DNA from 2 places in the Streptomyces spectabilis genome. Region 1 is predicted to be linked to the other one. Evidence: riboswitches for the same ligand, from Rfam matches in the RefSeq annotation. Region 1 holds a riboswitch; the other holds the start of a gene.
What was found. Region 1 has a riboswitch for cyclic di-AMP ahead of CP982_RS06535 (C40 family peptidase). Riboswitches for the same ligand answer to the same signal wherever they lie in the genome.
Positions count from the first base shown of each region.

Region 2: it holds a riboswitch for cyclic di-AMP, as region 1 does, so the genes downstream of both, CP982_RS18265 (LysM peptidoglycan-binding domain-containing protein) here and CP982_RS06535 (C40 family peptidase) in region 1, are expected to answer to the same signal.

Region 1 is NZ_CP023690.1:1,642,929-1,650,069, forward strand. Features, by position in the region: partial or broken gene CP982_RS06525 (ATP-dependent Clp protease proteolytic subunit) at 63-691, shown strand; gene CP982_RS06530 (hypothetical protein) at 699-1,004, shown strand; cyclic di-AMP (ydaO/yuaA leader) riboswitch at 1,562-1,715, shown strand; gene CP982_RS06535 (C40 family peptidase) at 1,719-2,195, shown strand; gene CP982_RS06540 (DUF6328 family protein) at 2,410-2,928, shown strand; gene CP982_RS06545 (ATP-binding protein) at 2,965-3,396, opposite strand; gene CP982_RS06550 (helix-turn-helix domain-containing protein) at 3,659-4,519, shown strand; gene CP982_RS06555 (DUF397 domain-containing protein) at 4,529-4,753, shown strand; gene CP982_RS06560 (8-amino-7-oxononanoate synthase) at 4,831-5,967, opposite strand; gene bioB (biotin synthase BioB) at 6,144-7,141, shown strand, end outside.
Region 2 is NZ_CP023690.1:4,231,867-4,239,007, forward strand. Features, by position in the region: gene CP982_RS18255 (FtsB family cell division protein) at 1-23, opposite strand, end outside; gene eno (phosphopyruvate hydratase) at 122-1,402, opposite strand; gene CP982_RS18265 (LysM peptidoglycan-binding domain-containing protein) at 1,674-2,414, opposite strand; cyclic di-AMP (ydaO/yuaA leader) riboswitch at 2,419-2,605, opposite strand; gene CP982_RS18270 (transglycosylase family protein) at 2,797-3,930, opposite strand; gene CP982_RS18275 (cytochrome P450 family protein) at 4,063-5,358, opposite strand; gene CP982_RS18280 (nucleoside triphosphate pyrophosphohydrolase) at 5,501-6,460, opposite strand; gene CP982_RS18285 (SurA N-terminal domain-containing protein) at 6,559-7,141, opposite strand, start outside.

The DNA.
Region 1 (7,141 bases):
GTACATTTTTTACAGAAGGCCGCCGCGGTGGGCGGCGGCCGCGTGCTGCCAGGAGGCGTGCCATGCGCGGACCGTCCGCCCGTTCCGTCCTGCCGGAGTTCACCGAGCGCACCAGCTCGGCCCGCGCACCTGGGATCCGTACTCCAAGCTCCTGGAGGAGCGGATCGTCTTCCTCGGCACACCGATCGACGACGTCTCGGCGAACGACGTGATGGCCCAGGTCCTCTACTTGGAGCACGCGGCTCCGGACCGGGACATCTCGCTCTACATCAACTCCCCCGGCGGCGACTTCAGCGCGACGACGGCGATCTACGACACGCTGCTGTACGCCTCCTGCGAGGTGGAGACCGTCTGCCTCGGCCAGGCCGCCTCCGCCGCCGCGGTGCTGCTCGCCGCGGGGACCCCCGGCAAGCGGGCGATCCTGCCCGGCGCCCGGGTGCTGCTCCGGCAGCCCGCGCTGCCCGAGCCGGTGCGCGGCCAGCCGACCGACCTGAGGATCCGCGCGGAGGAACTGCGGCGCACCCGTGCGCTCCTGGAGGGGATGCTCGTCCGGCACACCGGGCGTACGCCCGAGCAGATCTCGGCGGACATCGAGCGGGACACGGTGCTCGACGCCGAGGCCGCCCTCGCCTACGGTCTGGTGGACCGGGTCGTCCCGAGCCGCAAGGCCGCCCGCCCGGACGCGGGATGAGGCGCCGGTGCTCCCCGAACTGCCACCGCTGCCCGCCCTGACCCGCGCCGAAGGCGAGCTGGTCGACGCCTATCTGGCGGTCCTCGACCTGCTCGGCCGGATCAACCCGGCCCGCGCCGAGCACACCTACGGCGGGCTGCGCGCCGCGCAGGCGCTGATCACCCGGGCGACCGAGCTGCACGACGCGCTGGCGCTCATGCATCAGCGCGGGGAGAGCGAGGTGCACGCGCCGACGCTCGCGCGAGCGATGCGCGTCCTGGACGGCGAGCGGCGCGCCGCGCGCGTGACGGTGCCGCCGCCGACGGGCCCCTGACACGGGGCCGGCCGCCGCCGTCGGCATGAAGGTCCGTCATGATTCAGTCCGATTCACCCCCCACGACCGGCTGTCCCGTGCCAGACTTCCAGCCAGCCCCCATTCCGTTTTCGGCCTGGTACTCCAGTGCGCCGGTCGCATCTGACGCCGCGGAACGCGCCCCGGACCCAGCGCGCCTGCGCCATCCGCCCGTTGCCGGTATACGCGGATGTCAAGCCGAGTCCGGGGTTGCCTCGGAGATGACCAGAGATGATCGCCCCTTTTGCGTAACCGGCGGTCGTTCCAGTGGGCTCCCGAAGTCGCTCAACTCCCTTACAGCACAGCCGGATTCGGGCGTTCCGCCGCTGATGGGGCAATCATCGCCGAGTGTGACCTAGAACCCATTCGGGCTCTGTCCACCGGAACGGGTCAGGCGTGAGGAGCCTCACATACCGCCGATCCGGCTCGGTTTTTTCGCCCCTCTCGGGTGAAGATCCCTTCCGACGACAAGCCCCCGCCACAGGCGGCGGGGCGATCCGGGCGGACGCCGAGTCCTGCCGCCGCCCGGGTGCCCGGTCGACATCTGTGCACCGGCAGGAGTGGAGGACCCAGCAAGGCGGGCCGTCCGGCCAGTCCGGAAGGCCCTTGGGGTGAAGTCGCATCGCGCGGCCGGGCATCTTCGCCTGCCCGAACCCGACAGGTCATCCTTCACAGGCGGCTGACGAAGGGTTGCGCATGACTGCGCTGCATCGTGTTCCGTCGCTGTTGACGAGAGCCAGTACGGCTTCGGCTCTCACGCTCGCCGCCGTGGGCGGCACCATCGTGGCCCCCGGACTCACGGGAGAAGCACAAGCGGCCACCTCGCACGGGACGAAGGCGCTCAAGGTCGCGGCGTCCAAGAAGGGCTCCCCGTACAGCTACGGCGCGGTCGGGCCGAACCGGTTCGACTGCTCGGGCCTGACGCTCTACTCGTACAAGCGCGTGGGCAAGAAGCTGCCGCGCACCGCCCAACAGCAGTACAACAAGACCCGCAAGGTCTCCTCCGCCAGCCGCACCCGCGGAGACCTGGTGTTCTTCCACTCCGGCCGGAACGTCTACCACGTCGGCATATATGCCGGTAAGGGGAAGATCTGGCACGCCCCGAAGCGGGGCACCGTGGTGCGGCTCGAGAAGATCTGGACCAACCAGGTCTGGTACGGCCGGGTCCGCTGACCCGCCGGCGGGCGGCGGCCTCCTCGGGGTCCGCGCCGTCGCCCGCACCTGGCGCCACCAGCGCCTTTCGCCGCCGTCCGGTCAGGGCTCGGGCGGCGGCACCAGCCGAGGGACGGTCCGTACGGCAGTCCGGGGCGGCGCCCCGGCGACGTCACCCGCCCGGCCCCGCCGTCAGCGCGGGAGTGGAGCGGCGCCGCGCGGATACTCGTGGACCATGGCCGATCATCACCCCCACGCCGCGGGCACTTCCAGACCCAGCGCCTCCCGGCACACGCGCAACGAGACGCCGCTGGAGCGGGCCGACCGCAACTTCTCCGAGCTGCTCCAGGAGCTGCGGGTCACCCAGACCGGTGTCCAGATCCTCTTCGCGTTCCTGCTCACCCTCGCCTTCACGCCGCGCTTCCCGTCGCTCGACAGCGTGCAGCGCGCCACGTACGTCGTCACGCTGCTCCTCGCGGTGCTCGCCGCCGCGCTGTTCACGGCGCCCGCCGCGGTGCACCGCACCCTGTTCGCGCGCGGCGCCAAACCCCTGATCGTGCGGGTGTCCTCACGCCTGGCCGCCATCGGCCTCGCGGTGCTCGTGCTCGCCCTCACCGGATCCGTCCTCCTCGTCGTCGACGTGGCCGTGGGCCGCACCGACGGGGTGCTCGCGGCCATCGGCACGTTCGTGGTGTGCGGCGGCCTGTGGGGCGTGCTGCCCCGTCTGGTCGGCCGCGCGGGCCAGCGACAGTGAGCCCGCCCGGCCGAGGGGCGGCCGCGCCCCGGGGAGTCAGCTCTGCACCGGGACCGTCCACGGCAGCGTGATCCACACCGTCTTGCCGCCCTCGGGCGTCGGACAGACCATGAGTCTTCCGCCGCACTCGGCGGTGAGCCAGCGGACGATGACCATGCCTCTGCCGTTGTCCTGCTGGACGGCCGCGGGCAGCCGCTTGGGGTAGCGGGGGTGGCTGTCGGTGACGCCGATGCGCAGGCTCTCGTCGCGGTCGAGCCGGACGTCCACGGTGAAGGTGGGCGAGAGCCCGAGCGTGTGCTGCACCGCGTTCGTGGCGAGCTCGGAGACGATGAGCCGCACCGTGTCGGCCACATCCGTGTCCGCTGGGAGGCCCCACTCGGTGAGGATGTCCCCGACGTACCTGCGGGCGGTGGAGACCGACACAGGGTCGCTCGGCAGGGTGACTGATGCTTCCTGGTGGTCTGCCATGACGGCGCCGTCCCTTTCCCACCGGGACCGGACTTCCGACGCGTGGCGGAAGTACTCGAGTACCGTCCCGGAGCTGGTGCTTCGCGCCAGATTGCCACTCTCGGGCGGCCCGCGCCCGCCGATCCACCGAGATGTGCATATATCTGTCGCTCGAAGCGGTGAACTCTGCGACGGCAGACCGTATTTGGGCGCAACACTGGCAGTTCCTCTACCGTCCCCTACCGTTGGCGCGGACCTCCGGAAGGACCAGAAGGAGACAGCCATGCAGTACGGTCCCGCGGTGCGCCGTCGCAAGCTCGGCGCGGAATTGCGGGCGCTGCGCGCCGAGGCCGGGCTCACGAGCGGCGAGGCGGCCTCCCTCGTGGGCTGGCACCAGTCGAAGGTGAGCCGGATCGAGACGGGCCGCAGCGGCGTGAAGGCCACCGACGTACGACTCCTCCTGGAAGCGTACGGGGTTCAGGACCCGCATCTGCGGGAGCTGCTCGTCGCGCTCGCGGGCGGGGACGACGAGCACGGGCGCCACCACTGGTGGCACGCCTACCGAGGGCTCCTGCCGCCCGCGTACCGCGACTTCATCAGTCTGGAGTCGCAGGCCTGCCGGGTGCGGACCCTGGAGACCACGGTGGTTCCCGGTCTGCTGCAGACGCCCGAGTACGCCCGCGCGGTGACACGTGCCGCGCTCGGCGAGCGGCCCGAGGAGCAGGTCGAGGCCCTCGTGCAGGTGCGGCTCGCCCGGCAGGACGTGCTGCGCAGCGAGCCGCCGCTGCGGCTGAGCGTGATCCTGGACGAGGCGGTGCTCCGGCGGCAGGTGGGCGGGCCCGAGGTGCTTTCCGGACAGTTGCGGCGGTTACTGGACGCGGCCCGGCTGCCTCAAGTGCGGCTCCAGGTACTTCCGTTCGCCTCGGGCGAGCACATCGGGTTGATCGGCCCTTTCGTTATTCTCTCCTTTCCGAACATTTCTGATCTGGATGTGGTGGTTCTCGACCACTTGACGAGTAGCCTCTACCTCGAACGGAAAGAAGACCTTAGGGCGTACACCGACGCCTTCAACTCTCTTCGGGGACAGGCGCTTTCCGTTCAGGATTCAATGGATTTCATCGCCGGGTTAGGTGACGGCGCGTAAGGAGGCACCATGACTGCACTGCCTCGGTACGTTCCCTCCAGCACGTCTCTCAGGGGCGCGCGGTGGCGGCGCAGCAGCCGCAGCAACGGAATGAACAACTGTGTGGAGACGGCCCCGCTCGGCGCAGGACCCTTGACGGGCCTGCTCGCCGTGCGCGACTCGAAGAACGCGGCTGGCCCGGCCGTGCTCTTCTCCCCCACGGCCTGGGAAGTCTTCGTCGACGCCCTTCGATGAAGACCATGGCCCTTAGGTGAGGCCCGAGTGAGTGCGCCGGACCCCGGACCCAGGTCGTAGGTGCCAGATCTCAGGTGTCAGGGTGCGGTGCGGCTGATCACGGCGACGACCTCGGCGAGCTGCGTGTCGCTCAGGTCCGCGCGGGCGGTCAGCCGCAACCGCGAGACGCCGTCGGGGACCGACGGCGGACGGAAGCACCCCACAGCGAGCCCCGCGGAGCGGCAGTCGGCCGCCCAGTGCACCGCGGCCCCGGGCGACGGGGCACGCACCGAGACGACGGCGGCGTCCGGACGTACAGCCGAGAACCCCTCCCCCACCAGCAGTTCGTAGAGCCGGGTCGCCACCTCGCGCGCGCGTGCGGCACGCTCCGGCTCCCGGCACAGCAGCCGCAGCGCGGCGAGGGCCGCCCCGGCGGAGGCGGGCGCGAGACCCGTGTCGAAGATGAACGTACGGGCCGTGTTGACCAGGTGGTCGATGACCCGGGCCGGGCCGAGCACGGCGCCGCCCTGGCTGCCGAGGGACTTCGAGAGCGTGACGGTGACCACCGTGTCGGGCGCGCCCGCGAGCCCGGCGGCGTGGGCGGCGCCCCGGCCCCCGGCGCCGAGCACGCCGAGCCCGTGGGCGTCGTCGAGGACGAGCCCCGCGCCGGACTCCCGGCAGACGGCGGCCAGTTCGGCCAGCGGCGCGGCGTCGCCGTCCACCGAGAACACGGAGTCCGTCACGGCGATCGCGGGCCCCTCGTGGGTGCCGAGCGCCTTGCGCGCCGCCGCGGGGTCCGCGTGCGGCACGACCTGGGTGGTGCCGCGGGCCAGGCGGCAGCCGTCGATCAGCGAGGCGTGGTTGCCCGCGTCCGAGACGATCAGCGAGCCGTGCGGGGCCAGGGCGGTGACGGCCGCGAGGTTCGCCGCGTAGCCGGAGGACAGCACGAGGGCGGACTCGAAGCCGCAGAACGCGGCGAGCTCCCGCTCCAGTTCCGCGTGCAGCTCGGTGGAGCCCGTCACCAGGCGCGAGCCGGTCGCGCCGCCGCCCCAGCGGCGGGCGGCGGCGGCCGCGCCCGCGGTGACCTCCGGGTGGCGGGTGAGGCCGAGGTAGTCGTTGCCCGCGAGGTCGAGCAGGGTGGTTTCGGCCGGGCGCGGGCGCAGGCCGCGGACGAGCCCGGCGCGCTCGCGCGCCCGCGCCTGCTCGTCGATCCAGTCGAACGGCGCGCTCGTCATGGGGCCTCCAGGCCGTCGTCCGCTCGGGCGGTGCGAAGAGATGCGTTTGTAGACAGTGCACAGACCCTAGCCGTCGCGCCACCTGGCCATGGTGTGGCAATACCCACAGCCGTCAGAGCTTCTGTTGTGTGGTTTCTCCATGGTCAGACGGACCGGCGTACGCCAGGATCGGCGCCATGGATCTGCTCAACACGCTGGTGGACAAGGGGCTTCGGCGCGAGCTGCCGACCCGCGACGAGGCGCTGGCCGTGCTCTCGACCTCCGACGACGAACTGCTCGACGTGGTGGCGGCGGCCGGAAAGGTGCGGCGCCACTGGTTCGGCCGGCGGGTGAAACTCAACTATCTGGTCAATCTGAAGTCCGGCCTGTGCCCCGAGGACTGCTCGTACTGCTCGCAGCGGCTCGGCGCGGACACCGGCATCCTGAAGTACACCTGGCTGAAGCCGGACGAGGCGTCCGAGGCGGCGGCGGCCGGGCTCGCGGGCGGCGCCAAGCGGGTCTGCCTGGTGGCGAGCGGCCGGGGGCCGACGGACCGGGACGTCGACCGGGTCTCCGACACCATCAAGGCGATCAAGGAACAGAACGAGGGCGTCGAGGTGTGCGCCTGCCTCGGTCTGCTCTCCGACGGCCAGGCCGAGCGGCTGCGCGGCGCGGGCGCCGACGCGTACAACCACAACCTGAACACGTCGGAGTCGACGTACGGCGACATCACCAAGACGCACACCTACGCTGACCGCGTCGACACCGTGCAGAAGGCCCACGCGGCCGGTCTCTCCGCCTGTTCGGGGCTGATCTCGGGCATGGGCGAGACGGACGAGGACCTGGTCGACGTCGTCTTCGCGCTGCGCGAGCTCGACGCGGACTCCGTGCCGGTGAACTTCCTGATCCCCTTCGAGGGCACCCCGCTCGCCAAGGAGTGGAACCTCACGCCGCAGCGCTGCCTGCGCATCCTCGCGATGGTGCGGTTCGTCTGCCCGGACATCGAGGTCCGCATCGCGGGCGGCCGCGAGCTGCATCTGCGCACGCTCCAGCCGCTGGCCCTGCACCTCGCCAACTCGATCTTCCTCGGCGACTACCTGACCAGTGAGGGCCAGGCGGGCAAGGCCGACCTGGAGATGATCGCGGACGCCGGTTTCGAGGTGGAGTCCGCTGACCAGGTGACGCTGCCGGAGCA
Region 2 (7,141 bases), 2.6 Mb from region 1:
CGGTCGCGGTTCTTCACTGCCATGTCCGCCTCCCCAGTACGTGCGTAGTCCCCGCACACGGTACGGGACCGAGTACGGGGACGTACGTACGACTGGCTAGGCCTTGGCCCGCGAAGAGGGCTCAGCCCTTGAAGCGCGGGAACGCCGAGCGGCCCGCGTACACCGCGGCGTCGTCGAGGATCTCCTCGATGCGAAGCAGCTGGTTGTACTTGGCGACGCGGTCCGAGCGGGCCGGGGCGCCGGTCTTGATCTGGCCGCAGTTCACGGCGACGGCGAGGTCGGCGATGGTGACGTCCTCGGTCTCGCCGGAGCGGTGGGACATCATGCACTTGAAGCCGTTGCGCTGGGCCAGCTCGACGGCGTCCAGGGTCTCGGTCAGCGAACCGATCTGGTTGACCTTGACGAGCAGCGCGTTGGCGGCGTCCTCGTCGATGCCGCGCTGGAGGCGCTCCGGGTTGGTGACGAAGAGGTCGTCGCCGACGATCTGGACCTTGTCGCCCAGCTTCTCGGTGATGATCTTCCAGCCGTCCCAGTCGTCCTCGTACAGCGGGTCCTCGATGGAGACCAGCGGGTACGCGGCGACCAGCTCGGCGTAGTAGTCCGTCATCTCGGCGGCCGAGCGGGACTTGCCCTCGAACTCGTAGGAGCCGTCCTTGTAGAACTCGGACGCGGCGACGTCGAGCGCGAGCGCGATCTGCTCGCCCGGGACGTAACCGGCCTGCTTGATGGCCTCGACGATGAGGTCGAGGGCCGCGCGGTTCGACTCCAGGTTCGGCGCGAAGCCGCCCTCGTCGCCGAGGCCGGTGGACAGGCCCTTGGCCTTCAGGACCTTCTTCAGCGTGTGGTAGACCTCGGCGCCCCAGCGCAGGGCCTCGGAGAAGGACTCCGCGCCGATCGGGGCGATCATGAACTCCTGGATGTCGACGTTGGAGTCCGCGTGGGACCCGCCGTTCAGGATGTTCATCATCGGCACCGGCAGCAGGTGCGCGTTCGGACCGCCGAGGTAGCGGAAGAGCGGCAGGTCGCTGGCCTCGGAGGCGGCGTGGGCCACGGCGAGGGAGACGCCGAGGATGGCGTTGGCGCCGAGGGAGCCCTTGTTGTCCGTGGCGTCCAGGTCGAACATGGCCTGGTCGATCAGACGCTGCTCGGTGGCGTCGTAGCCGACGAGCTCCGGGCCGATCTGCTCGATGACGGCGAGAACGGCCTTCTCCACGCCCTTGCCGCCGTAGCGGTTGGCGTCTCCGTCACGGAGTTCGATGGCCTCGAAGGCGCCGGTGGAGGCGCCGGACGGGACGGCGGCACGGCCGGTGGAGCCGTCGTCGAGGCCGACCTCGACCTCGACCGTGGGATTGCCTCGGGAGTCCAGGATTTCCCGGGCTACGACGACGTCGATGGACGGCACGAGCATCTCCTTCTGGGATGTGATGCGGGGTACGCGGGGGTACTAGGGGCCGCGCTGGCCCCTGCGACACGAGCCTAACCGGCTCCGGGGCATCGGCCAGCCGACCGCCCAGCCCATGGACAGGCACAGGGCCGGGTCCGGGGCCGGATAGTTCCCTCACGAAACAAACTACCGGACCAAAAGGTACCGCCCCGGTGCGCAGGGGGGAGCGCACCGGGGCGGTAGCCCATGGGGACGGGGTGGCTCCGGGCGCTGCCGGGGCCGGGGCGGGTCAGCTGAGGTGCAGCTGCTGACCCGGGTAGATGAAGTCGGCGTCGCTGACGATGTCGTCGTTCAGCTGGTACAGCTTCTGCCAGCCGCCCTTGACGTCGTGCTCCTGGGCGATCTTGGACAGGGTGTCGCCGGTCACGACCTTGTACTCGCCGTCGCCCTTCTTCACGACCTTGCCGGTCGGGGTCTGGACGGTCTTCTTCTCGACCTGCGGGGCGGCCTGCTGCGGCTGGTGCTGCGGCTGGGCCTGCGGCTTGGGCGCGGCCTGCTGCTGCGGCTGGGCCTGCTGCTGCGGCTGCGGCTTGGCCTGCTGCTGCGGCTGCTGCTGGCCGCCGCCGGAGGAGCCGCCGCCGGTGTACGGGGAGCCGGACAGGCCCACGCCGCACTTCGGCCAGGCACCCTTGCCCTGGCCCGCGAGGACCTTCTCGGCGATCTCGATCTGCTGGGCCTTGGAGGCCTTGTCGGCGGTGGCCGCGTACTTGGTGCCGCCGTAAGCGGCCCAGGTGGAGGCGGAGAACTGCACGCCGCCGTAGTAGCCGTTGCCGGTGTTGATGGACCAGTTGCCACCGGACTCGCACGCGGCGACGCGGTCCCACTCGGAGGCGGTGGCGGCGTTGGCCGTGCCGGTCGCCATCAGCGGGGCGGCGACGGCGGCACCGGTGACACCGACGACGGTGGCGGCGCGGGTGGCCTTGTCGAGCTTGGTCGGACGGCGGTGCTTGCCCTTGCCGGAACGCAGCATGAAGTGATCCCCTCACCGACGCCTGCGAGGTGAGCTGTCGGGTTCGGGCGGGTGAGTGCCCGGCCGCGCGTCCTAGCGCGCGACTTCACCCCAAGCCGTGTCCGTACGTCTCGCGCGTCTTACGACCGCTCAACGTCCGGGCCCGGCACTTACCTTGGGTCCCCCGCTCCTGCCTTCGGCGCTCGAAGCGACGACTGTTCCCGTCCGGCCGTTGGCAGGATTCGGCGTACCGACCGGCGGGGCCCGCTGTGGCGAGCGGTCCCGACCGTAGCCAGGCAATCATCCGAATTTCAAAGACGATCAGGGCTTCTGAGACCCATCTCTCACTTGCCTCTCACCGTCTTTAAACCGGACATTCACCGCGAACCGCCGGGCAACTGCCCTACTTTTCGCTCGACTTCCCGGCGGTGGCGCCCTTGTCCTCCGCGCTCAGTTCGAGCCGCTGACCGGGGAGGATGAGGTCCGGATCGGAGCCGACGGTCTTCTTGTTCCCGGCGTAGAGGCCCGACCAGCCGCCGTCAAGGTCGTGGCTGTCGGCGATCGCCGAGAGGTTGTCACCGGAGCGGACCGTGTACGTGCCCGAGGGGCGCTCGGCGGCGGGCACGTCACGCGCCTCGCCGCGCGAGGCGTGACGCCCGGGGCCGGTGTCGCCGGACGGGGCGTCATCGGCGGCGCTGCCGCCGCGGTGACGGCCCGCGGGGCGGTCGTCGGCCGCGTCGTCCGCGCCGGGCTCGGCGCCCTCGGACTCCTGGGACGCCTCGGACTCCTCGGACTCCTGGGACGAAGCGCTGTCGTCCGCACCGGACTTGTCCGCGTCACCGGCGGGCTTGCGGTGCTTGCCGCCGCCCTCGCGCGAGCCGTCCTCGGCGCTCTTCCCGCCCTGGGTGGCACCGTCGTCGCCATCGTCACCGTTGCCCGAATCGTGAGTCTTGTCTCGCGATTCGGTGGAACTGCCCGGCCTCTCGGCCTTCTCGGAGCGGTCGGACCCGGCGGCCTCGCGCTCCTCCTTCGCGTCCTTCTCCGCGTCCTTCTCCTTGCCGGACCGCGAGGAGTCGGAGGGCTCCGAGGACTCGGCGGAGTCGTCGGAGTCCGACGAGCTCGGCGGGGCCGACGGCAGGCCCGGATCGACGGCGGCGGCCTCGCCGCCCTTCGCCAGGCCCGCGGCCGGGGCGCAGTTCGGCCAGGCGTCGGGGCCCCGGTCGGCGAGCACCTTCTCGGCGACGTGGATCTGCTGGGAGCGGCTCGCCTGGTCGGCGGTCGGCGCGTAGGAGAGGCCGCCGTACTGCTCCCAGGTGTCCTGGGTGAGCTGGAGGCCGCCGTAGTAGCCGCTGCCCTTGGCGCTCCACGCCCCGCCGCTCTCGCACTCCGCGACCTTGTCCCACGTCCCGGCGTCCGCGGCGCTCGCGCCGGACGCGCCGAGCAGCGGGATGGCGATGGCTGATCCGGTGACGCCCGCCGTGACGAGGATCGCCGGGACCTGACGGGGGCGGCGGTGACGGCCTTGGCCGGAGAGCATGCAGGTGCCTTTCGTGGACGACAGGTCAGGCACGGCATCCGTTACGCGCGAGCGCGCGGGTGCCGGGCCGTCGTGAACGTAGCCGCAGTCGAACGCCAGTCACAAGTCGGTTCAGCCGAGATCACGCGAAAGTCACATCGTTGACGGCCCGTCAGCACGGGTGACCCGCGGGGCGGGTGTGAAACGCACCGGCAACGTCCTGAGCCCACGCATGATGAGCCCGCCGCGCCACCTCAACTCCTCGGGAGCCACGGCCAGTTGCAGGTCCGGCAGGCGGCGGAGCAGGGTGGCGAGGGCGGTCTGGCCCTCAAGCCGGGCCAGCGGGGCACCGAGGCAGTAGTGGATGCCGTGGCCGTAACCGAGGTGCTGGTTGTCGCGCCGGGCGAGGTCGAGGCGGTCCGGATCGGCGAAGCGCGCCGGGTCGCGGTCGGCGGCGGCCAGCACGACGAGCACCGGGTCGCCCGCCGCGATGTCCTGGCCGCCGATGCGCAGCGCCTCGGTGGCGAACCGCCAGGTGGCCAGCTCGACCGGCCCGTCGTAGCGCAGGAGTTCCTCCAGGCCCGTGGCGAGCAGCGCGGTGTCGCCCGCGGCCAGGGACCGCTGCAGCAGCTGCCGCTGCTCGGGGTGGTCGAGCAGGGCGTACGTACCGTTCCCGATGAGGTTCACGGTCGTCTCGAAACCGGCGAACAGCAGGATGAAGGCCATCGCGGCGGCCTCGTTCTCGGTGAGGTGCTCGCCGTGGTCGGAGGCGCGGATGAGCCCGGAGATCAGGTCGTCGTCGCCCTCGTCGGCCAGCGACTCGCGCTTGCGGTGGATGAGCTCGGCGAGGTAGCCGCGCATCTTCTTCACCGAGCGCGCCACACCACCGCGCGGGCCCCCGCCGTGCCGGATCATCATCCCGGCCCAGTCCCGGAAGTCGTCCTGGTCCTCGCGCGGTACGCCGAGCATGTCGCAGATGGCGTAGATCGGCAGCGGGAACGCGAACTCGTGGATGAGGTCGGCCTCGCCCCGCTCCGCGAACCCGTCGATGAGCTGGTCCGTCAGCTCCTGCACCCGGGACTCGAACTCCGCCACGCGGCGCGGTGTGAACGCCTTCGACACCAGGCGGCGCAGCCGGGTGTGGTCCGGCGGGTCGATGTTGAGCAGATGCGTCATCAGCTCGGCCTTGCGCTCGCCCGGGATGCCGGTCTTGCCCTTGGCGTGCGCGGGCTCGTCGTGGTGCGCCGGGTTCTTGCTGAGCCGCTGGTCGGCGAGGGCCTGCCGCGCGTCCGCGTAGCGGGTGACCAGCCAGGCCTCGACACCGCTCGGCAGCCGCCGCTTCGTCACCGGCGCGTGCTCGCGCAGCCAGGCGTAGGCGGGGTAGGGGTCACTGGCGAACTCCCAGGTGAAGAGCTCGGGCTCGGGGGAAACGGGGGGCTTGTCGTGCATGCGGTCGACGGTAGCCGCCCGTCCTCGCGGTGCGCCCCAGGCCCGCCCCTTCCCGAACCGGGGACTGCCGCCCCCGGGCCCCCGCCTTCATCGGCGCTCCGCGCCTCGTCCTCAAACGCCGGACAGGCCGGAGCGTGGTCCGCTACGCCGTCTCCGCTTCCCGGACGGCGTCCCGGTACGCGCGGGCCGCCGCCCGCAGGGCCGCCTCCGGGTCCGTGCCGGAGGCCTCCGCGCGGACGGCCATCGCCAGGAGGTCGTAGCCGATGCCCTCGCCCTTCGGCAGGGGGACGGTCAGGCCCGCCGTGCGGGCGCGGGAGGCGAGCTTGGCGGCGAGGGCGAGGCCGGGCTGGCCGAGGGGGATGCCCTCCGTCACCGAGTCGCGCTGCTTCTCCACCGCCTTGGTGCGCAGCCAGTGCGCCTTGACCTCCTCGGGCGTGGCGGCCGTGTCGTCGCCGAAGACGTGGGGGTGGCGGTGGATGAGCTTGTCGACGATCGTGCCCGCCACGTCGTCCACGGAGAACGGCTCCTCCTCGTCCTCCTCCGCCACGCGCGCGTGGAAGACGACCTGGAGCAGGACGTCGCCCAGCTCCTCGCGGAGCTCCGTGCGGTCGCCGTCCTCGATCGCCTCGACCAGTTCGTACGCCTCTTCGATGCCGTACTTCGCGAGGCTCTTGTGGGTCTGCCGGGACGACCAGGGGCACTCGGCCCGGATGCGGTCCATGACCTGGACGAGGTCCAGGAGCCGGGCGCCCGGCAGGTCGTACGAGCCGGGGAGCAGCTCCAGGTCCGGCATGGCGAAGCGGCCCGAGCCCGCGAGCCGGGCCAGGCCGTCCGTCAGCGGGCGGTCGCCCTCGGCGGTGGCCACGACCAGGACCGTGCGGCCGCCCTCGCAGGCGCGCACCAGCTCCTCGGCGGTGGGCGCGGCCTGCTTGACGTCGACGCCCGCCTCCCGCAGATACGGCAGCTGCGGGTGGGCGGCGTCGGCGCACAGGACCTCGTCGGCTCCGTGCAGGGCCTGCCAGGCGGGCCAGGACAGCAGGCCGGGGGCTACGCGGTGGCTGGTGGTGAGCAGGACGATGCGCCCCGCCGAGGTTTCGTTCACCGCTCGAACGTAACCCACGCCTCTGACAGCGGGCTGCCCTCGTGGGGCACGGCCCCCTGGCCGCGCCGGCGCGTTCGCGCGGAGCGCCGGTACGCGGGTCAGGCCGCTGCTTCGCGGAGCCAGGGCGTCTTCGTGTCGACGCGCTTGTTCTGGGCGGCGTCCCACGTGCCGTAGCGCGGGTTCACATTGACGTCGAGCTTCTTGGAGGCCTTGGACAGGGCGGCCCAGAAGGCCTCCTGGCCCGGCTTGGAACTCATGTCGGCGCCCAGCTTCGCGGCGAGCTTCTGCGCCTCGATCTCGGTGCGGATGCTGTCGTCGAGGCGCTTGGGCGGGACGTTGTACTGCTGGAGCCAGCCCGCCTCCAGGGCCTTGCGGCCGCCCGCCTGTTTCGCCATGCCCGCGCGCGTGGTCTGGATCTCCTTGCGGGTGACGGTCACCCCGGCGTCGCGCGCGGCGCGGTGCAGGACCCGGTCCAGGACCATCGTGTGCAGCGTGTTGCGGGTGAGGGTGCCGGTCTTGGCGATGACCTGCTCGTACTGCCGCTCGTCGGGGACGGCGGCGCGCTGCGCGGACCGCACCTCGTTCACCCGGTGTTCGAGCTGCGCCACCGTGATGCGGTCGTCGCCCACGACGGCCGCGGCGCCGGGGCGCGCGTCGCTGCCGCAGGCGGTGAGGAGGGGG